Regions from separate parts of the Streptomyces deserti genome, predicted to be linked through region 3. Evidence: riboswitches for the same ligand, from Rfam matches in the RefSeq annotation. Region 3 holds a riboswitch; each other region holds the start of a gene.
What was found. Region 3 has a riboswitch for cyclic di-AMP ahead of ACYVMZ_RS15315 (C40 family peptidase). Riboswitches for the same ligand answer to the same signal wherever they lie in the genome.
Positions count from the first base shown of each region.

Region 1: linked by a shared signal. The riboswitch ahead of ACYVMZ_RS30435 (M23 family metallopeptidase) and the one ahead of ACYVMZ_RS15315 (C40 family peptidase) in region 3 are both predicted to bind cyclic di-AMP.
Region 2: linked by a shared signal. The riboswitch ahead of ACYVMZ_RS22905 (transglycosylase family protein) and the one ahead of ACYVMZ_RS15315 (C40 family peptidase) in region 3 are both predicted to bind cyclic di-AMP.
Region 4: linked by a shared signal. The riboswitch ahead of ACYVMZ_RS25755 (LysM peptidoglycan-binding domain-containing protein) and the one ahead of ACYVMZ_RS15315 (C40 family peptidase) in region 3 are both predicted to bind cyclic di-AMP.

Region 1 covers NZ_BAAGRZ010000025.1:107,934-112,566, reverse strand. Annotated here, with positions in the region: gene ACYVMZ_RS30445 (M16 family metallopeptidase) at 1-175, shown strand, start outside; gene ACYVMZ_RS30440 (M16 family metallopeptidase) at 172-1,560, shown strand; cyclic di-AMP (ydaO/yuaA leader) riboswitch at 1,752-1,917, shown strand; gene ACYVMZ_RS30435 (M23 family metallopeptidase) at 1,932-2,696, shown strand; gene ACYVMZ_RS30430 (GntR family transcriptional regulator) at 2,886-3,581, shown strand; gene ACYVMZ_RS30425 (HPr family phosphocarrier protein) at 3,742-4,023, opposite strand; gene ACYVMZ_RS30420 (bifunctional acetate--CoA ligase family protein/GNAT family N-acetyltransferase) at 4,214-4,633, shown strand, end outside.
Region 2 covers NZ_BAAGRZ010000014.1:91,538-96,170, forward strand. Annotated here, with positions in the region: gene eno (phosphopyruvate hydratase) at 4-1,284, opposite strand; gene ACYVMZ_RS22905 (transglycosylase family protein) at 1,597-2,289, opposite strand; cyclic di-AMP (ydaO/yuaA leader) riboswitch at 2,294-2,462, opposite strand; gene ACYVMZ_RS22910 (transglycosylase family protein) at 2,633-3,673, opposite strand; gene ACYVMZ_RS22915 (cytochrome P450 family protein) at 3,801-4,633, opposite strand, start outside.
Region 3 covers NZ_BAAGRZ010000007.1:104,355-108,987, reverse strand. Annotated here, with positions in the region: gene ACYVMZ_RS15325 (C40 family peptidase) at 1-297, opposite strand, end outside; gene ACYVMZ_RS15320 (hypothetical protein) at 769-1,122, shown strand; gene ACYVMZ_RS15315 (C40 family peptidase) at 1,183-2,352, opposite strand; cyclic di-AMP (ydaO/yuaA leader) riboswitch at 2,360-2,532, opposite strand; gene pcrA (DNA helicase PcrA) at 2,905-4,633, shown strand, end outside.
Region 4 covers NZ_BAAGRZ010000017.1:147,993-152,625, reverse strand. Annotated here, with positions in the region: gene ACYVMZ_RS25765 (LolA family protein) at 1-436, opposite strand, end outside; gene ACYVMZ_RS25760 (polyprenyl synthetase family protein) at 853-1,863, opposite strand; cyclic di-AMP (ydaO/yuaA leader) riboswitch at 2,415-2,569, shown strand; gene ACYVMZ_RS25755 (LysM peptidoglycan-binding domain-containing protein) at 2,573-3,370, shown strand; gene ACYVMZ_RS25750 (HAD family hydrolase) at 3,374-4,186, opposite strand; gene ACYVMZ_RS25745 (GNAT family N-acetyltransferase) at 4,431-4,633, shown strand, end outside.

The DNA of each region.
Region 1 (4,633 bases), on a different contig from region 3:
GACGCCCGAGGAGGTCCGGGAGGTTGCCAAGGCCCGGCTGCGCTCCGACAACCGCGCGGTGCTCGTCTACGAACCGATCGCCCCGGAGCACACCGAGGACGTGGAAGGCACCGAGGACCCGGAGTCCGCGGCGACCGTGGAAGCCACCGACGACAACGAGGAGGCGGCGAAGTGACCGAGCTCGCCACGATGGAGTTCCACCCCCAGCCGCAGGCGGGCGAGCCCAAGCCGTGGGCCTTCCCCGCCCCCGAGCGCGGCGCGCTCGACAACGGCCTGACGGTCCTGCGCTGCCACCGCCCCGGCCAGCAGGTCGTCGCCGTGGAGGTGCTGCTGGACGCGCCCCTGGACGCCGAGCCGGCCGGCCTCGACGGCGTCGCCACGATCATGGCGCGGGCCTTCTCCGAGGGCACCGACAAGCACTCCGCCGAGGAGTTCGCCGCCGAGCTGGAGCGCTGCGGCGCCACCCTCGACGCGCACGCCGACCACCCGGGCGTCCGCCTCAGCCTGGAGGTCCCCGCCTCCCGCCTCGCCAAGGCGCTCGGCCTGGTCGCCGACGCCCTCAGGGCGCCCGCCTTCGCGGACAGCGAGATCGAGCGGCTGGTGCGCAACCGCCTCGACGAGATCCCGCACGAGCTGGCCAACCCCTCCCGACGTGCCGCCAAGGAGCTCTCCAAGGAGCTGTTCGCGGTGGACTCCCGCATGTCGCGCCCCCGGCAGGGCACGGAGGAGACGGTCGCCGCCATCGACTCCGCGGCCGTACGCGCCTTCTACGAGAAGCACGTCCGTCCCGCCACGGCCACCGCCGTGGTCGTGGGCGACCTCACCGGCATCGACCTCGACGCGCTGCTCGGCGACACCCTCGGCTCCTGGACCGGCTCCCCGGGCGAGCCGCGGCCCGTGCCGCCGGTGACCGCGGACGACACCGGCCGGGTCGTGATCGTGGACCGGCCCGGCGCCGTGCAGACGCAGCTGCTGATCGGCCGTGTCGGCCCGGACCGGCACGACCGCGTGTGGCCCGCCCAGGTCCTCGGCACGTACTGCCTGGGCGGCACCCTCACCTCCCGTCTGGACCGCGTCCTGCGCGAGGAGAAGGGCTACACCTACGGCGTACGGTCGTTCGCGCAGGTCCTCAGGTCCACGCCTGAGGGCACGGGTGCCGCGATGCTCGCCATCAGCGGTTCCGTCGACACCCCGAACACCGGTCCCGCCCTGCAGGACCTGTGGACCGTGCTGCGCACCCTCGCCGCGGAGGGGCTCACGGACGCCGAGCGCGATGTCGCCGTGCAGAACCTGGTGGGTGTGGCGCCGCTGAAGTACGAGACGGCAGCGGCCGTCGCGAGCACGCTGGCCGACCAGGTCGAGCAGCACCTGCCCGACGACTACCAGGCCGCGCTGTACCGGCAGCTCGCCGCGACCGGCACCGTGGAGGCCACGGCGGCGGTCGTCAGCGCCTTCCCGGTGGACCGTCTGGTGACCGTCCTCGTCGGCGACGCGGCCCAGATCAAGGAGCCCGTGGAGGCCCTCGGCATCGGTGAAGTGACCGTGGTGTCCGCCGAGTAGGGGCACGCGCGCGTAGGGGCCCTGGTGACGCAAGAGTCGCCAGGGCCCCCGTATGCCCGATTTGAGGCGGAGGTTGCCTGTCTGCCCTGTGGGATGCGCTACAAACCCCACGATTCGTTTGGGGATTGAAAGTCGGCCCGTTTAGCTTCATCCGGGCTGTCCGTCAGGCAGTGCGCCGCACCCGCGGCAGCGGACAGTCATCGCCGAGTCCCCGTACGGCGCGAGCCAGGGGAGCCGGGGACCCACCACACAGTCCCTGGGGTGAATCGGACGCCCGCGCGAGCCGCGAGGGGGTCCGTAGGAGACCTTCCTGCTCCGAACCCGTCAGCTAACCCGGTAGGCGAGAAGGAAGGAAAGGACCAGCACACTTCATGGCGTTCACCCGCGCCACCGGGAAGCACCGTCGTCCCAGCCGCATGCAGCGCAGCACCGCCCGCGCGGCGGGCGTCGCCGCCCTCGCCACCACCGGCGTCATCGGCACCGTCGCCGCCCCGGCGTTCGCCGCCGAACCCGCCGCCGAGCAGACCGGCCTCACTCCGGTCATCACCATCGGCGACTCCATAGCCGACCAGATCGACGCCCAGGCCGCCGCCCAGCAGCAGGCCGCCGAGGAGGCCGCCGCCCGGCAGAAGGCCGAGGAGGCCGCGCGCAAGAAGGCGGCCGAGGCGGCCGAGAAGGCCCGCGAGGACCGGGAGCGCGCCGCCCGCGAGGCCGAGCGCAAGCGCCTGAACACCTTCGTGCCGCCCATCGCCGGCTCCTACGTCTCCACCGGCTACAAGACCGGCAGCGCCGTGTGGTCCTCCGGCAGCCACACCGGCGTCGACTTCCACGCGGCCAGCGGCACCCCCGTCCAGGCGGTCGGCATGGGCACCGTCGTCGAGGCCGGCTGGGGCGGGGCGTACGGCAACCAGGTCGTGATCAAGATGAACGACGGCACCTATACCCAGTACGGGCACCTGTCGTCCATCGGTGTCTCGGTGGGCCAGCAGGTCACCCCGGGCCAGCAGATCGGCCTGTCCGGCGCGACCGGCAACGTCACCGGGGCGCACCTGCACTTCGAGGCCCGTACGAGCCCCGAGTACGGCTCCGACATGGACCCCGTCGCCTACCTCCGCTCGCACGGCGTGAACCTCTGACGACGGACGGCTCGGCCATGACGATGCCCCGGCTCCCCGAGCCGGGGCATTCGCCGTTTCGGGCGGCCGACTGTCCAAAAAATATGCATGGATTCCGGCCCGCCGTCGGAAATTCCAGCTCATTGCAATAGAGTCACGGAACACGCGTCCAACGTCGACGTTTCACGGGGATTAAGGCGGAGGTCGGTCATGCGTATTCCGGCGCACTCGGTATGTACGGCGATCCGGGACGACATCGTCGCGGGTGTCTACGAGCGCGGCAGCCGGCTCACCGAGGAGGTCCTCGCGCGCCGCTACGGCGTCTCCCGCGTCCCCGTGCGCGAGGCGCTGCGCACCCTGGAGGCCGAGGGCTTCGTGGTGACCCGGCGGCACGCGGGCGCGTGCGTGGCGGAACCCTCCGAGCAGGAGGCCGCCGACCTGCTGGAGATGCGCATGCTCCTGGAGCCCCTCGGTGCCTCACGCGCCGCCCAGCGCCGTACCGAGGCCCATCTGAAGGTGCTGCGCGGCCTGGTGAGGCTCGGTCAGGAGCGTGCCCGCCGGGGCAACAGCGAGGACCTGCGCTCCCTGGGCGGCTGGTTCCACGAGACGCTCGCCCAGGCCTGCGGCAGCCCCGCGCTGACCTCGATGCTGACCCAGCTGCGTCACAAGATCGCCTGGATGTACGCCGTGGAGGCGCCGGCCAACCCCGTGGAGTCCTGGGCGGAGCACGGCGCGATCGTGGACGCGGTGGCACGTGGCGACGGCGAGCGTGCCCGGGCGCTCACGGCGCTGCACACCGAGCGCGCGACGGCCGTGCACCGGCTGCGCTTTTCCGGCGGCGGTGACCGCCCGGACCGTGTGAGGACTTCGCAACATCCCGTAAACATGTCGGGCCTGCGGCATTAACACGGGCGCCGTATACAAAGAAGGGGCTATTCGGCGGGGTCTATTTCTGCTGCCCTTTTTTGGTTTCCCGGGAATTCCGGGGGCCGGCTCGGGTGAAAAAACGGCGGAGCCGCGCCACCCGGAATGGGCGACGCGGCTCCGCCTGGTGCCGCGATGTGGCTCAGACGGTCTCGGGAAGCTCCTCGAGGCCCTCGGAGACCAGCTTCGCCAGCCGGTCCAGGGCGGCGTCCGCGCCCTCGGCGTCGGAGGCGAGGACGATCTCCTCACCGCCCTGGGCGCCCAGGCCGAGGACGGCCAGCATGGAGGCCGCGTTGACGGGGGTGCCGCCGGCCTTGGCGATCGTCACCGGGACGCCTGCGGCCGTGGCGGCTCGGACGAAGATGGAGGCGGGGCGGGCGTGGAGGCCCTCGGCCCAGCCGACGTTGACGCGGCGCTCAGCCATGTGTTGCTGCCCTTCAGGTGTTCAGGGTTGTCTAGACCAGTTTCCCACACGTGAACCATGCCCGGAACGGGCGCACACCGGGTGTACGCCCCTCCGGAAGGTGGCGGTCGGGCCGCGGCCTCGGCCCGAACTTCCGTCCTCCACAGACTGCCCCGCGCCGTTGTCGGACGCGAGCCGTACTCTGGGGCCCATGCAGACCTCGTCGGACCGGCACGAGTACCCCGCCCACTGGGAAGCCGACGTGGTGCTGCGCGACGGCGGCACCGCGCGCATCCGCCCCATCACCGTTGATGACGCAGACCGCCTGGTCAGCTTCTATGAGCAGGTGTCGGACGAGTCGAAGTACTACCGCTTCTTCGCGCCCTACCCTCGTCTGTCCGCCAAGGACGTCCACCGCTTCACGCACCACGACTTTGTGGACCGGGTGGGACTCGCGGCCACGGTCGGCGGCGAGTTCATCGCCACCGTACGCTACGACCGGATCGGCGCCGACGGAATGCCCGCGTCGGCACCGGCCGACGAGGCCGAGGTCGCCTTCCTCGTGCAGGACGCCCACCAGGGCCGCGGCGTCGCCTCCGCCCTGCTCGAACACATCGCGGCCGTCGCGCGG
Region 2 (4,633 bases), on a different contig from region 3:
TGCTCAGCCCTTGAAGCGCGGGAACGCGCTGCGGCCGGCGTACACCGCGGCGTCGTCGAGGATCTCCTCGATGCGCAGCAGCTGGTTGTACTTGGCGACGCGCTCGGAGCGGGCCGGGGCGCCGGTCTTGATCTGGCCGCAGTTGGTGGCGACGGCCAGGTCGGCGATGGTGACGTCCTCGGTCTCGCCGGAGCGGTGGGACATCATGCACTTGAAGCCGTTGCGCTGGGCCAGCTCGACGGCGTCCAGGGTCTCGGTCAGCGAGCCGATCTGGTTGACCTTGACCAGCAGGGCGTTGGCCGCGCCCTCCTCGATGCCGCGGGCCAGGCGCTCGGGGTTGGTGACGAACAGGTCGTCGCCGACGAGCTGGACCTTGTCACCGAGCTTGGCGGTGATGGTCTTCCAGCCCTCCCAGTCGTCCTCGAACAGCGGGTCCTCGATGGAGACCAGCGGGTACGCCTCGACGAGCTCGGCGTAGTACTCGGTCATCTCGGCCGCCGAGCGCTCCTTGCCCTCGAAGACGTAGGAGCCGTCCTTGTAGAACTCGGACGCGGCCACGTCGAGGGCGAGGGCGATCTGCTCGCCGGGGGTGTAGCCGGCCTCCTTGATCGCCTCGAGGATGAGGTCGAGGGCCTCGCGGTTGGAGCCGAGGTTCGGGGCGAAGCCGCCCTCGTCACCGAGGCCGGTGGCCAGGCCCTTGCTCTTCAGGACCTTCTTCAGGGTGTGGTAGACCTCGGCGCCCCAGCGCAGGGCCTCGGAGAAGGACTCCGCGCCGATCGGGGCGATCATGAACTCCTGGATGTCCACGTTGGAGTCGGCGTGCGAGCCGCCGTTCAGGATGTTCATCATCGGCACCGGCAGCAGGTGCGCGTTGGGACCGCCCAGGTAGCGGAAGAGCGGGAGGTCGCTGGCCTCGGAGGCGGCGTGGGCGACGGCGAGCGAGACACCGAGGATGGCGTTGGCGCCGAGGGAGCCCTTGTTGTCGGTGGCGTCCAGGTCGAACATCGCCTGGTCGATCAGGCGCTGCTCGGTGGCGTCGTAACCGACCAGCTCCGGGCCGATCTGCTCGATGACGGCGAGGACGGCCTTCTCGACACCCTTGCCCATGTAGCGGTTCGAGTCGCCGTCGCGGAGCTCGATGGCCTCGAAGGCGCCCGTGGAGGCGCCGGACGGGACGGCGGCACGACCGGTGCTGCCGTCGTCGAGGCCGACCTCGACCTCGACCGTGGGATTGCCTCGGGAGTCCAGGATTTCCCGGGCTACGACGACGTCGATGGACGGCACGAGCATCTCCTTCGTGGGATGTGACGCGGGTTGGCAGGACCGCGATGGCTCTGTGAGGTGAACCGTGTGGTTCTGCGAGATGAGCCTAACCGGCCCGGGGCGATCGGCCAGCCGGTCGCCCACCCCATGGACAGAACCGAGAGTAAATTGTTTCCGAACGGAACAAAGACGGGGTCGCACGCTCTCCCCACGACCGCGTGAAAAACCCGCACGACCGCGTGAAAAACCCCGCCCCGGCGCGTACGGGGGAACGCGCACCGGGGCGGGGAGTCAGGGGGAGCAGCGCCCTCTTGCTTCAGGCCTGCTTCGGGCTTACTTCAGGTGCAGCTGCTGGCCCGGGTAGATGAGGTTGGCGTCCTCGACGATGCCCTTGTTCAGCTCGAACAGCTTCTCCCAGCCGCCCTTGACGTCGTGCTCCTGGGCGATCGAGCTGAGGGTGTCGCCCTCGACGACCTTGTACTCGCCGTCACCCTTCTTGACCTTCTTGCCGGTCGGGGTGGTGACGGTCTTCTGGCTCTTCTGGGTCTGGGCCGGGCGCTCGGCGGAGCGGGAGGCCGGCTGCTGCTCGGTCTCCCGGGTGGCCGTGCTGTTCGAGGAGCCCGAGCCGCTGTCGGCGGAGCCGCCGGTGTAGGCGGCGCTGGACAGGTTCTTGCCGCAGACCGGCCAGGCACCCTTGCCCTGGCCCGCGAGGACCTTCTCGGCGATCTCGATCTGCTGCGCCTTGGTGGCCTGGTCGGCGGTGGAGGCGTACTTCGTGCCGCCGTACGCGGCCCAGGTGGAGGCGGAGAACTGCAGACCGCCGTAGTAGCCGTTGCCGGTGTTGATGGACCAGTTGCCGCCGGACTCGCACTGGGCGACGGCCTCCCACTCGGAGGCGGTGGCGGCGGAGGCGTTGCCGGCCGCCATCAGCGGGGCGGCGACGGCGGCGCCGGTGACACCGGCGAGCGCGAGGGCGCGGGTGGCCTTGGACGGACGACGGTGCTTGCCCTTGCCGGAAAACAGCATGAATGGATCCCCTCACCGACGCCTGCGAGGTGAGCTGTCGGGTTCGGGCCGGTTGAGTTGCCCGGCCGCGTCCCTTGCGGGACACGGCTTCACCCCTAGCCGGAACCAGCCTCAACTGCTGGGCCCGGCACTTACCTTGGGTCCCCCGCTCCTGCCTACGGCGCTTGACGCGACGACTTTTCCCGGGCGGCCGCTGGCAGGATTCGGCGTTGCGGCAGCCGGGGCCCGCGATGGCGAGCGGTCACGACCGTAGACACGCGATCCGCGGAATTTCAAAGACGATCAGGGCTTCTGAGATCTATCTCTCATCGCTCTTACATGGGACATTCACCGCGAACCGCCGCTACTTTTCGCCCGGTTCGACCCCGACTTGAAGCGTCTGACCGGGGCGGATGAGGTCCGGGTCGGCGCCGATGACCTTCTCGTTCTCCACGTAGAGCGCGCGCCATCCCCCGCTGAGGTCAAGGGAGTCGGAGATGGACCACAGGCTGTCCCCGGGACGCACGGTGTACGAGCCGTCCATCGCGTCGCGCGCGGCCGCGTCACCGCGCGAGGCGTGCCGGCCCGCCGGTTCGGCCGTACGCCCGTCGCCCGCGGCCTCGTCCGCGCTGGGGCCGCGGTGCCGGCCGGTGCCGGATGCCCCGGGGTCGGTCGCGCCGGTGTCGGTCGCGCCGGTGTCGGTCAGCGCCGAAGAGCCGCCGTTATGACCCGAGTTGTCCGGGTATTCGCTCTCCGGGTCAGCCGTGGGCGTGGACGCGGAGGACGTGCCGGACTTGGCCGATTCGTCCCCGGTGTTCGACGCCCCGTCGGACGACGGGGAAGGGGAGGTCGACTCGGGCGACGAAGCGGAGGAGTCGGAAGAGCCGGAGGAGCTGGAGGAGCTGGAGGAATCCAGGGAGTCGAGCAGGCCGGGCGAATCCGGCGATGCCGATGAACCCGACGAGTTGGACGAGTCGGACGACCCGGACGTATCGCTCGCCACCCCGGTGTCGATGTCGGCCGAGGACGAGTCCTTGTCCAGACCGGCGAGCAGTCCGCAGGTGCGCCAGACGCCGACCCCCTGGTCGGCGAGGATTCTCTCGGCGACGGCTATCTGCTGGGAACGGCTGGCCAGGTCGGGGCTCGCGGCGTAGTCGAGGCCGCCGTACTTGTCCCAGTCCTCCTGGGACAGCTGCAGGCCGCCGTAGTAGCCGTTGCCGCTGTTCTGGCTCCAGGCGCCGCCGGTCTCACAGTCCGCGACCCGGTCCCAGGTCGTACCGTCGGCCGCGCTCGCGCCGGTGGCCCCGAGCAACGGGATCGCGATGGCGGAGCCGGTCACTCCGGCCGCTACGAGGAGAGCCGGAGCCTGGCGGGGGCGACGGTGACGACCGTTCCCGGAGAGCATACGGAGACCTTTCGCGAGACAGCGGTGACCGGCGCGGCGGGTGGTGCCGGGGGCGCCGCGCCGATGGGTGAACGTATCGGCAGACGATCACTTGTCACAAGTTCATGCCGCGCAGATCACGTGAAGATCACAGAGTTGAAGGCGTGTCACTTTTGCCCTGATGGAGGGGTGTGAAGGTGACCGGCAAGGTGCGCAGTCCGCGCATGATGAGGCCGCCGCGCCAGCGCAGCTCGGCCGGGTCCGCCGCGAGCCGGAGGTCCGGGAGGCGGGTGAGGAGCGTGGCGAGCGCGGTCTGGCCCTCCAGGCGGGCGAGCGGGGCGCCCAGGCAGTAGTGGATGCCGTGGCCGTATCCGAGGTGCTGGTTGTCGCGGCGGGAGAGGTCCAGGACATCGGGATCGGCGAACCGTTCCGGATCCCGGTCCGCGGCGGCCAGGACGACGAGGACGGGGTCGCCGGGTGCGATGTCCTGCCCGCCGATGGTGAGCGGCCGGGTGGCGAACCGCCAGGTGGCGAGCTCGACGGGGCCGTCGTAGCGGAGGAGTTCCTCGACGCCGGTCTCGAGCAGCTCGCGTTCGCCCGCGGCGAGGGAACGCTGCAGACGGGCGCGCTGGTCGGGGTGCGTGAGCAGGGCGTACGTGCCGTTGCCGATGAGGTTGACGGTGGTCTCGAACCCCGCGAAGAGAAGGATGAAGGCCATGGCGGCGGCCTCGTTCTCGGTGAGGTGCTCGCCGTGGTCGGAGGCGCGGATGAGGCCGGAGATGAGGTCCTCGCCGGGGACGGGTTCGGCGGGCAGGGCCTGGCGCTTGCGGTGGATGAGGTCGGCGAGATAGCCCCGCATCTTCTTCACGGACCGCGCGACACCGCCCCGGGGGCCGCCCTGGTGGCGGATCATCATGCCCGCCCAGTCGCGGAAGTCGTCCTGGTCCTCGCGGGGCACGCCGAGCATGTCGCAGATGGCGT
Region 3 (4,633 bases):
CCGTGCGGAGTTGAGCCGTTCCTGCTTGCGGGCCGCTTCGTCCTGGAGCCCCTTCAGCCGCCGCTGGGCCGCCTCCGCCTTCTCCTTGGCGCCGTTGTACTTCTCGGTGGCGACCTCCGCCTCCTGGTACAGCCGGTCCACCCGGGAGCTGACCTGCTCGGGCGTCAGCTGGGGCTCGGCGTGTCCGGTTCCGTCGAGGCCCGTGGCGGTCGCCGCGCCGGCCAGGGCGATCGTGGCGGCCGTGCGGGTCGTGCCGCCTCCCACCGAGCGATGTCTGGGCTTGCGGTGCGCTGCCACCTGGGCTCCACGTCCTCTCCAACGACCGCAGGCCCGGCGTACGGCCGTCCAGTGGGAGCGGACGTACGGACCGCCGTGCGGCTCGGCCTGCGCGTCCGGCGACGGCCCGCACAGGGGGAGTGGACCGCCGCCGGACCTTCTGGCGGTGGTGTCCGACTGCCGCCCCTGGCCCGGGCGGCGGTGGGGAGCCGGTCACCTGGTGCAGGACGCTAAACCCCGCCGTGCGGGGCCCGGGACGCGTTGTACGGAACTGGCACGAGCGGACCGCAAGGTGACCGTGTGCGACCGTGATCCCGTCCTGGCGCCGCCGACTTCACTCAGCGCGATGACCGATGTGCCGGATCCGGCGCGGACGGGCCGGCGGAGTGCTATGGGCCGCATATATGCAAGGGCCGGGGCGCGCCGGGCCAGGACCGGAGGCCCCGGGCCGGTGTCGGGCGGCCCAGGGAGGCCTGATTAGGCTCCGGCCTCATGGACGTACTCATCCACCTCTTCGTCGGCCTGCACATCATCGGCATCGCCTCGCTCCTCGGTGGCTTCCTCACCCAGATGAAGGCGATGGGCGAGGGCACCGCCCGCTTCAGCCCCGCGATGCTGCACGGCGCGCTGACGATGCTGGTCACCGGAGTGATCCTGGTCGGCCTCAACCAGGCCGACGACCAGCCCGTCAACAACATCAAGATCGGCGTGAAGCTGGCGCTGCTGATCGTGATCCTGGGGCTCGTCTACGTGAAGCGGGACGAGGAGAAGGCGGACAAGGGGCAGTTCGGCCTGGTGGGGCTGCTGACCACGGCGAACGTCTTCATCGCGGTCCTGTGGACCTGATGACGTCCTGACGCTTCCCTCTTCGCCGTCCCTCCTCCCCGTCCCTGTCGCCTCCCGGGCTCAGGCGGGCCGCACCACGCGGTGGATCGACGACTCGCCGTCGTAGTAGACCGACTCCTCGCGGACGTACGTGCCGGGCTTCGGGGCGTGGATCATCATGCCGTTGCCGATGTAGAGGCCGACGTGGGTGACGTCGTCGTAGAAGAAGACGAGGTCGCCCGGCTGGGCCTGGGAGAGGGGGACCGTCGTTCCGGCGTCGACCTGGTCGTAGCTGGTGCGCGGCAGGTCGACGCCCGCGGCCTTCCAGGCGGCCTGAGTGAGGCCGGAGCAGTCGTAGGAGTCGGGGCCGGTGGCGCCCCAGACGTACGGCTTGCCGATCTGGGCGCGGGAGAAGGCGAGCGCCTTCTCGGCCTTGGTGGCGTACGAGGAGTCGGTCGCGGACGAGGTCGGTGTCGAGGGCGCTGACGTACTCGGCGAGCCGTTCTCCTGCGGCTGAGCGGCCTCGTCCTGGGCCTGCCGCTGCTCCGCCTGCTGCCGGGCGAGCTCGGCGGCCTTGCGCTCGGCCTCCTCCTGCTTCCGCTTCTCGATCGCCGCGAGCCGCGCCTTCTCCTCGGCGGTCAGCTTCGACAGCAGTTCCCGCGCGTCGGCGAGCTTCTTCTGGACGGTGGCCTTGGCCGTCTTCAGGTCGCTCTGCGACTCGGTGAGCGTCTGGAGGCTCTCGGTGGCCTCCCGGCGCTTCTCCATCGTCTCGGACTGCTGCGTGACGTAGTCGTCGACCGCCTCCTTCTGACGGCCGGTGAGCCGGCCCATCAGCTGGGTCTGGTCGAAGTAGTCCTGCGGGGAGTCCGCGAGCAGGAAGGTCGCGGTGTCCGGGACGGAGGCGCCGGACCGGTACTGGGCGGCCGCGAAGGAACCCAGCTCCTCCCGTGCCTCGTTGAGCTTCTGGGTGCGCTTGGCCACGCCGTCGAGGAGGGTGTCGACGCGCTTGCGCTGCTTCGCGGTCTTCTCCTTGGCCGCGTTGTACTTCTCGGTCGCCGACTCAGCCTGGCGGTACAGGTCGTCGACCTTCTTCTCGACTTCCTCCAGGCTCGGCTTGTCGTCGGCCGAGGGGGTGGCGTTGGCCGACTGGGACAGCAGGGCCACGGAGGTGAGGGCCGCGGTGGCGAGGGCGGGGGTCCGTATGCCTGCTACGCGCGTCCCCGCGGGACGCGACTTGCGGTGCGACGCCAAGGGAGGCGACTCCTTCCAATGGTCCGCCTACCGGGTTAGCTGTCGGGTTCGGGCGGAGGTTCGGAAGGGTTGCCCTACGGCCTGTCCCGGGAAGGGAGTTGGGCCGATTCACCCCATGGTCTCGGTTGGGTCCCCGGCTCCGGTGCCGCTGCGGCACGCTGGACTCGGCGGAGGCCGCGCGGCCCGGCGACGTTCGCCGGAGGGGGTCGTACGGCCCGCCCGAACGGTAGCCAACTCGTGTGGCGTCTGTGAAGGTTGGTGGGTGATATGCCCGATACATTTTCGTGACCTTGGGTCAGGGCGTCGCTCGACGTAACCAGTCGGATGTGATCTGTGGTGACCTGTCCGGGCGTGCGACGCCGGCCTGCCTCGGGGTGCCGATGTCCCGCCGGATGACGGGCGGCCTGGTCGGTTGCGTAGCGTGACGGGGTAAGGGTGGAGGGTAGGGAGGAGCCGGGCGGTCAGGTCCGGGAGAGCGCCGGTGTCCGAAAACGGGGGATGTTCTCAGGGTGGCGGCGGGCTGTCAGTGGGGCGGCCTAGACTCGGAGAGCGATGAGCAGCCTCTTTGACGACAGCTTCCTGGCGGACCTCCAGGCCCAGCGGGGCCCCGTGGACGAACCTCCGCCGCCGCCCGAGCACGATCACGTACCGGAGCCGATTCCGGACGATCTGTTCGGCGGGAGGTTCGACGTGCCGCCGGACCGGGACGCCTACTACCGGGACGGGGCCCCGCGCCCGGTGGTGGACTCCGCCGCGCTCCTGGAGGGGCTGAACGACAACCAGCGCGCCGCCGTCGTGCACTCCGGCTCCCCGCTGCTCATCGTGGCCGGCGCCGGTTCCGGCAAGACCCGTGTGCTCACCCACCGCATCGCCTACCTGCTGGCGGAGCGGGGCGTCCACCCGGGGCAGATCCTCGCGATCACCTTCACCAACAAGGCCGCCGGCGAGATGAAGGAGCGCGTCGAGCAGCTCGTCGGCCCGCGCGCGAACGCGATGTGGGTGATGACCTTCCACAGCGCGTGCGTGCGGATCCTGCGCAGGGAGTCGAAGAAGCTCGGCTTCACCTCGTCCTTCTCGATCTACGACGCCGCCGACTCCAAGCGCCTGATGGCCCTGGTCTGCCGCGACCTGGACCTGGACCCCAAGCGCTTCCCGCCCAAGTCCTTCAGCGCCAAGATCAGCAACCTGAAGAACGAGCTGATCGACGAGGAGGACTTCGCCGCCCAGGCCTCCGACGGCTTCGAGAAGACCCTCGCCCAGGCCTACGCCCTCTACCAGTCGCGGCTGCGCGAGGCGAACGCCCTCGACTTCGACGACCTGATCATGACGACGGTCAACCTGCTGCGGGCGTTCCCGGACGTCGCCGAGCACTACCGCCGCCGCTTCCGCCACGTGCTGGTGGACGAGTACCAGGACACCAACCACGCGCAGTACGCCCTCGTGCGCGAGCTCGTCGGCACCTCCGAGCACCCCGTCGACGTACCGCCCGGCGAGGACGACCTGCCGCCCGCCGAGCTGTGCGTGGTGGGCGACGCCGACCAGTCGATCTACGCCTTCCGCGGCGCGACCATCCGCAACATCCTCCAGTTCGAGGAGGACTACCCGGACGCGACGACGATCCTGCTGGAGCAGAACTACCGCTCCACCCAGACGATCCTCTCCGCCGCCAACGCGGTCATCGAGCGCAACGAGTCCCGCCGCCCCAAGAACCTGTGGACCAACGCGGGCGCGGGCGCGCTGATCACCGGGTACGTCGCGGACACCGAGCACGACGAGGCGCAGTTCGTCGCCGACGAGATAGACCGCCTGACCGACGCGGGCGAGGCGAAGGCGGGCGACGTCGCCGTCTTCTACCGCACCAACGCCCAGTCCCGTGTCTTCGAAGAGGTCTTCATCCGCGTCGGCCTGCCCTACAAGGTCGTCGGCGGCGTCCGCTTCTACGAGCGCAAGGAGGTCCGGGACGTCCTGGCCTACCTGCGGGTGCTGGCCAACCCCGAGGACTCGGTGCCGCTGCGCCGCATCCTCAACGTCCCCAAGCGGGGCATCGGCGACCGCGCCGAGGCCATGATCGACGCCCTCGCCCAGCGGGAGAAGATCAGCTTCCCGCAGGCGCTGCGGCGCGTCGACGAGGCGTACGGCATGGCGGCCCGGTCGGCGAACGCCGTGAAGCGGTTCAACACGCTGATGGAGGACCTCCGTACGATCGTCGAGTCCGGTGCCGGACCGGCGACCGTCCTCGAGGCGGTGCTCGAACGCACCGGCTACCTCGCCGAGTTGCAGG
Region 4 (4,633 bases), on a different contig from region 3:
TCTCCAGCAGCGACAGCTTCTGCCGGTCGGGGCCGTCGGCCGCGACGCGCAGCGTGTGCGTGCCGGTGGCCAGTTCCGTGAGCTTGGCCGACGGGTCGGCGGAGGAACCGCCCTCGCCGTCCGGCCGCGCGGCACCGGACATCAGGCCGCTCTCCAGCCCACCGAGGTCCGGCAGACCGAGATCCGTGCTGATCTTCACCGTGCCGGACAGTTGCTGTACGTCCGACTTCGCGATCTTCTCTATGAGCTGCTGGGCGGTGATGTCCGGGAGGTCGGGGTCACCGGAGTCGGCGATCGCGGGGACGAGCCCGATCGTCGCGGCCGCCACCCCCATCACCGCCACCGGGACCACGTACCGCGCGGCCTTGCGCCGGCCCGCGCGCAGGTCGTCGGCCTCCCCTGCGGTCGTGTTGTCGTCGGATGCGTACGGTGCCATGTGTGCCCTACCTCCGTGTCGGCGGCGGCTGTCCGTCTCGTCTCGCGTTGCGCGACCTCGCACTCTCCCGCAAGCTCTCGACTGCGCTCGAGCAGGGGGACCCCCACTCCCCTGAGCCGCCATTCTCACCCGAATCGGTGAGGAGTGGTGTTTTCCGTGGTGTCCATCTGACCAAATCGGCCGGGGAGATACGTCAGACCCCGGGCTCAACTCCGTGTACTGCTGCGGTATGACACGGCAGGGCGGCGCCTCCCCCGACCCGTAGGGGTCGTACGGGAGACGCCGCCGAGGGTGTTGAGCCGCAGGGTCGGGTTTCCGGGCCGCGCCGCTTCACGGAGACCGGCACGCTTCCGCATCTTGTGGGTCGCGTCACATGCGCGGGGACGGAGTCCCCGGCGGGCGGCAGGGGGCGGAACCTACCCGGCCCGGTGCACCACCGCGTCGCACAGTTCCACCAGTGCCGCCTTCGCCGCGCACTCCGGCAACGGCGCCAGCGCCGCCCGGGCCTCCTCCGCGTACCGCACCGTGTCCCGCCGCGCCTGCTCCAGCGCCGGGTGGGCGCGGAGCCGGCGCAGGGCCTCCGCGTGCCGGGCGTCGTCCGTCAGGTCGGAGTCCAGCAGCTCGCACAGGGCGACGTCCTCGGCCAGCCCCAGCCGGGCCGCCCGCTCCCGCAGCCGCAGCACCGGCAGCGTGGGGATGCCCTCGCGCAGGTCCGTGCCCGGCGTCTTGCCGGACTCGTGGGAGTCGGAGGCGATGTCCAGGACGTCGTCGGCGAGCTGGAAGGCGACGCCGAGCCGCTCGCCGTACTGGGTCAGCACGTCCACGACCGTCTCGTCGGCCCCGGACATCATCGCGCCGAACCGGCACGACACCGCCACCAGCGAACCGGTCTTGCCGCCCAGCACGTCCAGGTAGTGGTCGACCGGGTCCCGCCCGTCCTGCGGGCCGGCGGTCTCCAGGATCTGCCCGGTGACCAGCCGCTCGAACGCGACGGCCTGCACCCGGACCGCCTCCGGCCCGAGGTCGGCGAGGATCTGCGAGGCACGCGCGAAGAGGAAGTCGCCGGTGAGGACCGCGACGGAGTTGCCCCAGCGCGTGTTCGCGCTCGGCACCCCGCGCCGCACGGCCGCCTCGTCCATCACGTCGTCGTGGTACAGCGTGGCGAGGTGGGTGAGCTCCACGACGACGGCCGACGGCACGATCCCGGGCGCGTACGGGTCGCCGAACCGCGCGGAGAGCATCACCAGCAGTGGCCGGAACCGCTTGCCACCGGCCCGCACCAGGTGCTGGGCGGCCTCCGTGATGAAGGGCACCTCACTCTTGGTGGCTTCGAGCAGCCCTTCCTCGACAGCCGCCAATCCGGCCTGGACATCGGCTTCCAGAGCCTGGTCCCGCACGCTCAGCCCGAACGGCCCGACGACGGTCACGAGGGGTCTCCTGTCTGCTGGTGTCTACTGGCGATTACACGGTTTGTCGATAGGTCGCTGCCATCACTCAAGTCAGCGTATCCGGTCACGTTTCGATCACCGCGAGCGCCCGGGGTTACAGGCCGGGCCATATCGGATCACGCCCGTCATGTTTCTGATCAGCTGATAAGAACAGTCATTGATCGCCTTGCCGGGAAGCAGCGATCCACACCCCGGGCCACACCTCGACATGCGGGCCATCCTGCCCGCGCCGCCCGATTTGCCGCAAATAGCAAGCGAATTCCCCTTGAGGGGAAAATGCTCGCCGGGCTCGTGATCAGTGAAGTAAGTCACTTTCGCCTCACGCGCCTCACCGCGCCACACCTCACCGTTTCGCCTTCCCGGGAACGCCAGTTGGGCTTGGCGACCGCAAAGGATCAAGCACCCCATATGCCTCACGGCAAGATCAACCGGCATGTTCTGTGATTCCGGCACTTGTTCCCGGCATGTGCTCTCGCATACGTTCCGGGCCTGCCGGGCGGACGCCGAATCCTGCCGCCGCCCGTGCCCCAATGACCACTTCACTCACGCACGGCAGGAGCGGGGGACCCAGGTAAGTCGCCGTTCCAGGCATGCCCGGAACGGCTAGGGGTGAAGCCGCGCCCGCGGCCGGGCACCTCCCGCCCGAACCCGACAGCTCACCTCGCAGGCGTCGGAGAGGAACTTCAGCATGCCTGGACGAGCTAAGCACCGCCGCCCCAGAACCAACCTGCTCACCCGAGGTGTCGTCGCCGCCGGCACCGGCGGCGCGGCGCTCTCGCTCCCCCTCATGGGCGCCACGACCGCGAACGCCGCCCAGCCGCCCCAGATCGCCCCCGTCGCCGCCCAGGTGGCGCCCCAGGCCGCGCAGGCGGCCAAGTCCCTCACGTACACCGTGGTCAAGGGCGACACCCTCTACCGGATCGCCGACAGGTACGACGTGAGCGGCGGATGGCGTCAGCTCTACAAGGACAACCGCGCGACCGTCGGCGGCGACCCGCAGCTGATCCGCCCGGGTCAGAAGCTGAAGGTGACGACGACGAAGGCGGACGCCGCCAAGAAGGCGAGCGCGGCGGACAAGGCGACCAAGTCGTCCACGGCCGCCAAGCCGGCCACGCAGGCCGCCGGATCCGTCGCCAAGGCCACCCCGGCCGCCGCGAAGACCTACGCGAACAACCTCGACGGCTGGATCCGCGAAGCCCTGGACATCATGGCGCAGAAGGGAATTCCCGGGACGTACGACGGTATTTACCGCAACATCATGCGGGAGTCGTCCGGCAACCCCCTGGCCATCAACAACTGGGACTCCAACGCCGCCGCCGGCACCCCGTCCAAGGGCCTCCTGCAGGTCATCGACCCGACCTTCCAGGCCTACCACGTGCCCGGCACGTCCTGGGACCCGTACGACCCGGTCGCGAACATCACCGCGGCCTGCAACTACGCGGCCCAGCGGTACGGCTCGATCGACAACGTCTTCGGCCCGTACTAGGCCCTACCCGTCGGGAAACAGTCGCTCGAGGACGACGGCGATGCCGTCGTCCTCGTTCGACAGGGTGATCTCGTCCGCCCTCGCCTTGAGTTCCGGGTGGGCGTTGGCCATGGCGACGCCGTGGGCGGCCCAGTCGAACATGGGGATGTCGTTGGGCATGTCGCCGAAGGCGATGGTCCCCGCCGGGCCCAGCCCCAGGTGCTCGGCGGCCAGCGCGAGACCGGTCGCCTTGGTGATGCCGCACGGCTGGAGTTCGACGGTCCCCGGCCCCGACATGGTGACCGTCGCGAGCGACCCCACCACCGAACGCGCCGTCGCCGCCAACTCGTCGTCGGACAGGCGGGGATGGCGCAGCAGCACCTTGCTGATCGGCGCGCACCACAGGTCCTCGCGCCGCCCGACCCGCAGCGCGGGCAGGGTCGGGTGCGGCATCAGATAGCCCGGCTCGATGAGCGTGAGCCCGTCGACCCCGTCCTGGTCGACCGCGGCGTACACCTCCCCCACCTCGGCCTCGATCTTCTCCAGCGCGGTCTCGGCCAGCTCCCGGTCCAGGGTGACGGACCACAGCAGACGGTCCGCGCCGGCGTCGTACACCTGCGCGCCCTGCCCGCACACCGCGAGCCCCCCGCAGCCGAGGTCGTCGAGGAGCGGCCGCACTCTCGGTGCCGGGCGTCCCGTCACCACGAGGTGCTGGGCACCGGCCCGCGCCACCCGCGCGAGCGCGGCGAGGGACCGGTCGGAGAGGGTGTCGTCGCCGCGCAGCAGCGTTCCGTCCAGGTCGGTGGCGATGAGTGAATACGCGGTGGGAGCGGCCATGATCAGAGAATACGGACAACGCGCCCGCCCGACTCACCGCGCACCGGCCCCCGGACGCCCGCCAGTCACGCGCCCACAGGGCGGTTTCCGGCATAGCCGACTACCGTCCGGTTGAAGGTCTCTGCACCAGTTGGCATCAACATGCTCCGCTACCTACCGTCAGGGCGGTCTCGGGCGGTACCTTCCATGTGTCCAGGGGGGACTTGATCGGGGGGTCGGGTTGAGCAGTGGACCCAGTGGCCGCATGCGCGTGCTGAGGCCCGAAGAGCTCGGCGAGGGGGAAAGGGAGCGCTGGCGGGAGCTGCGCGCCGGCTCACAGGCGCCGCGCAACCCGTTCATGGAACCGGAGTTCACCGACGCCGTGGGCCGCGTACGGCCGCAGGCCCGGGTCGCGGTGCTGTACGAGGGACTGGAGCCGGTCGGCTTCCTGCCGTACGAGCGGGGCCC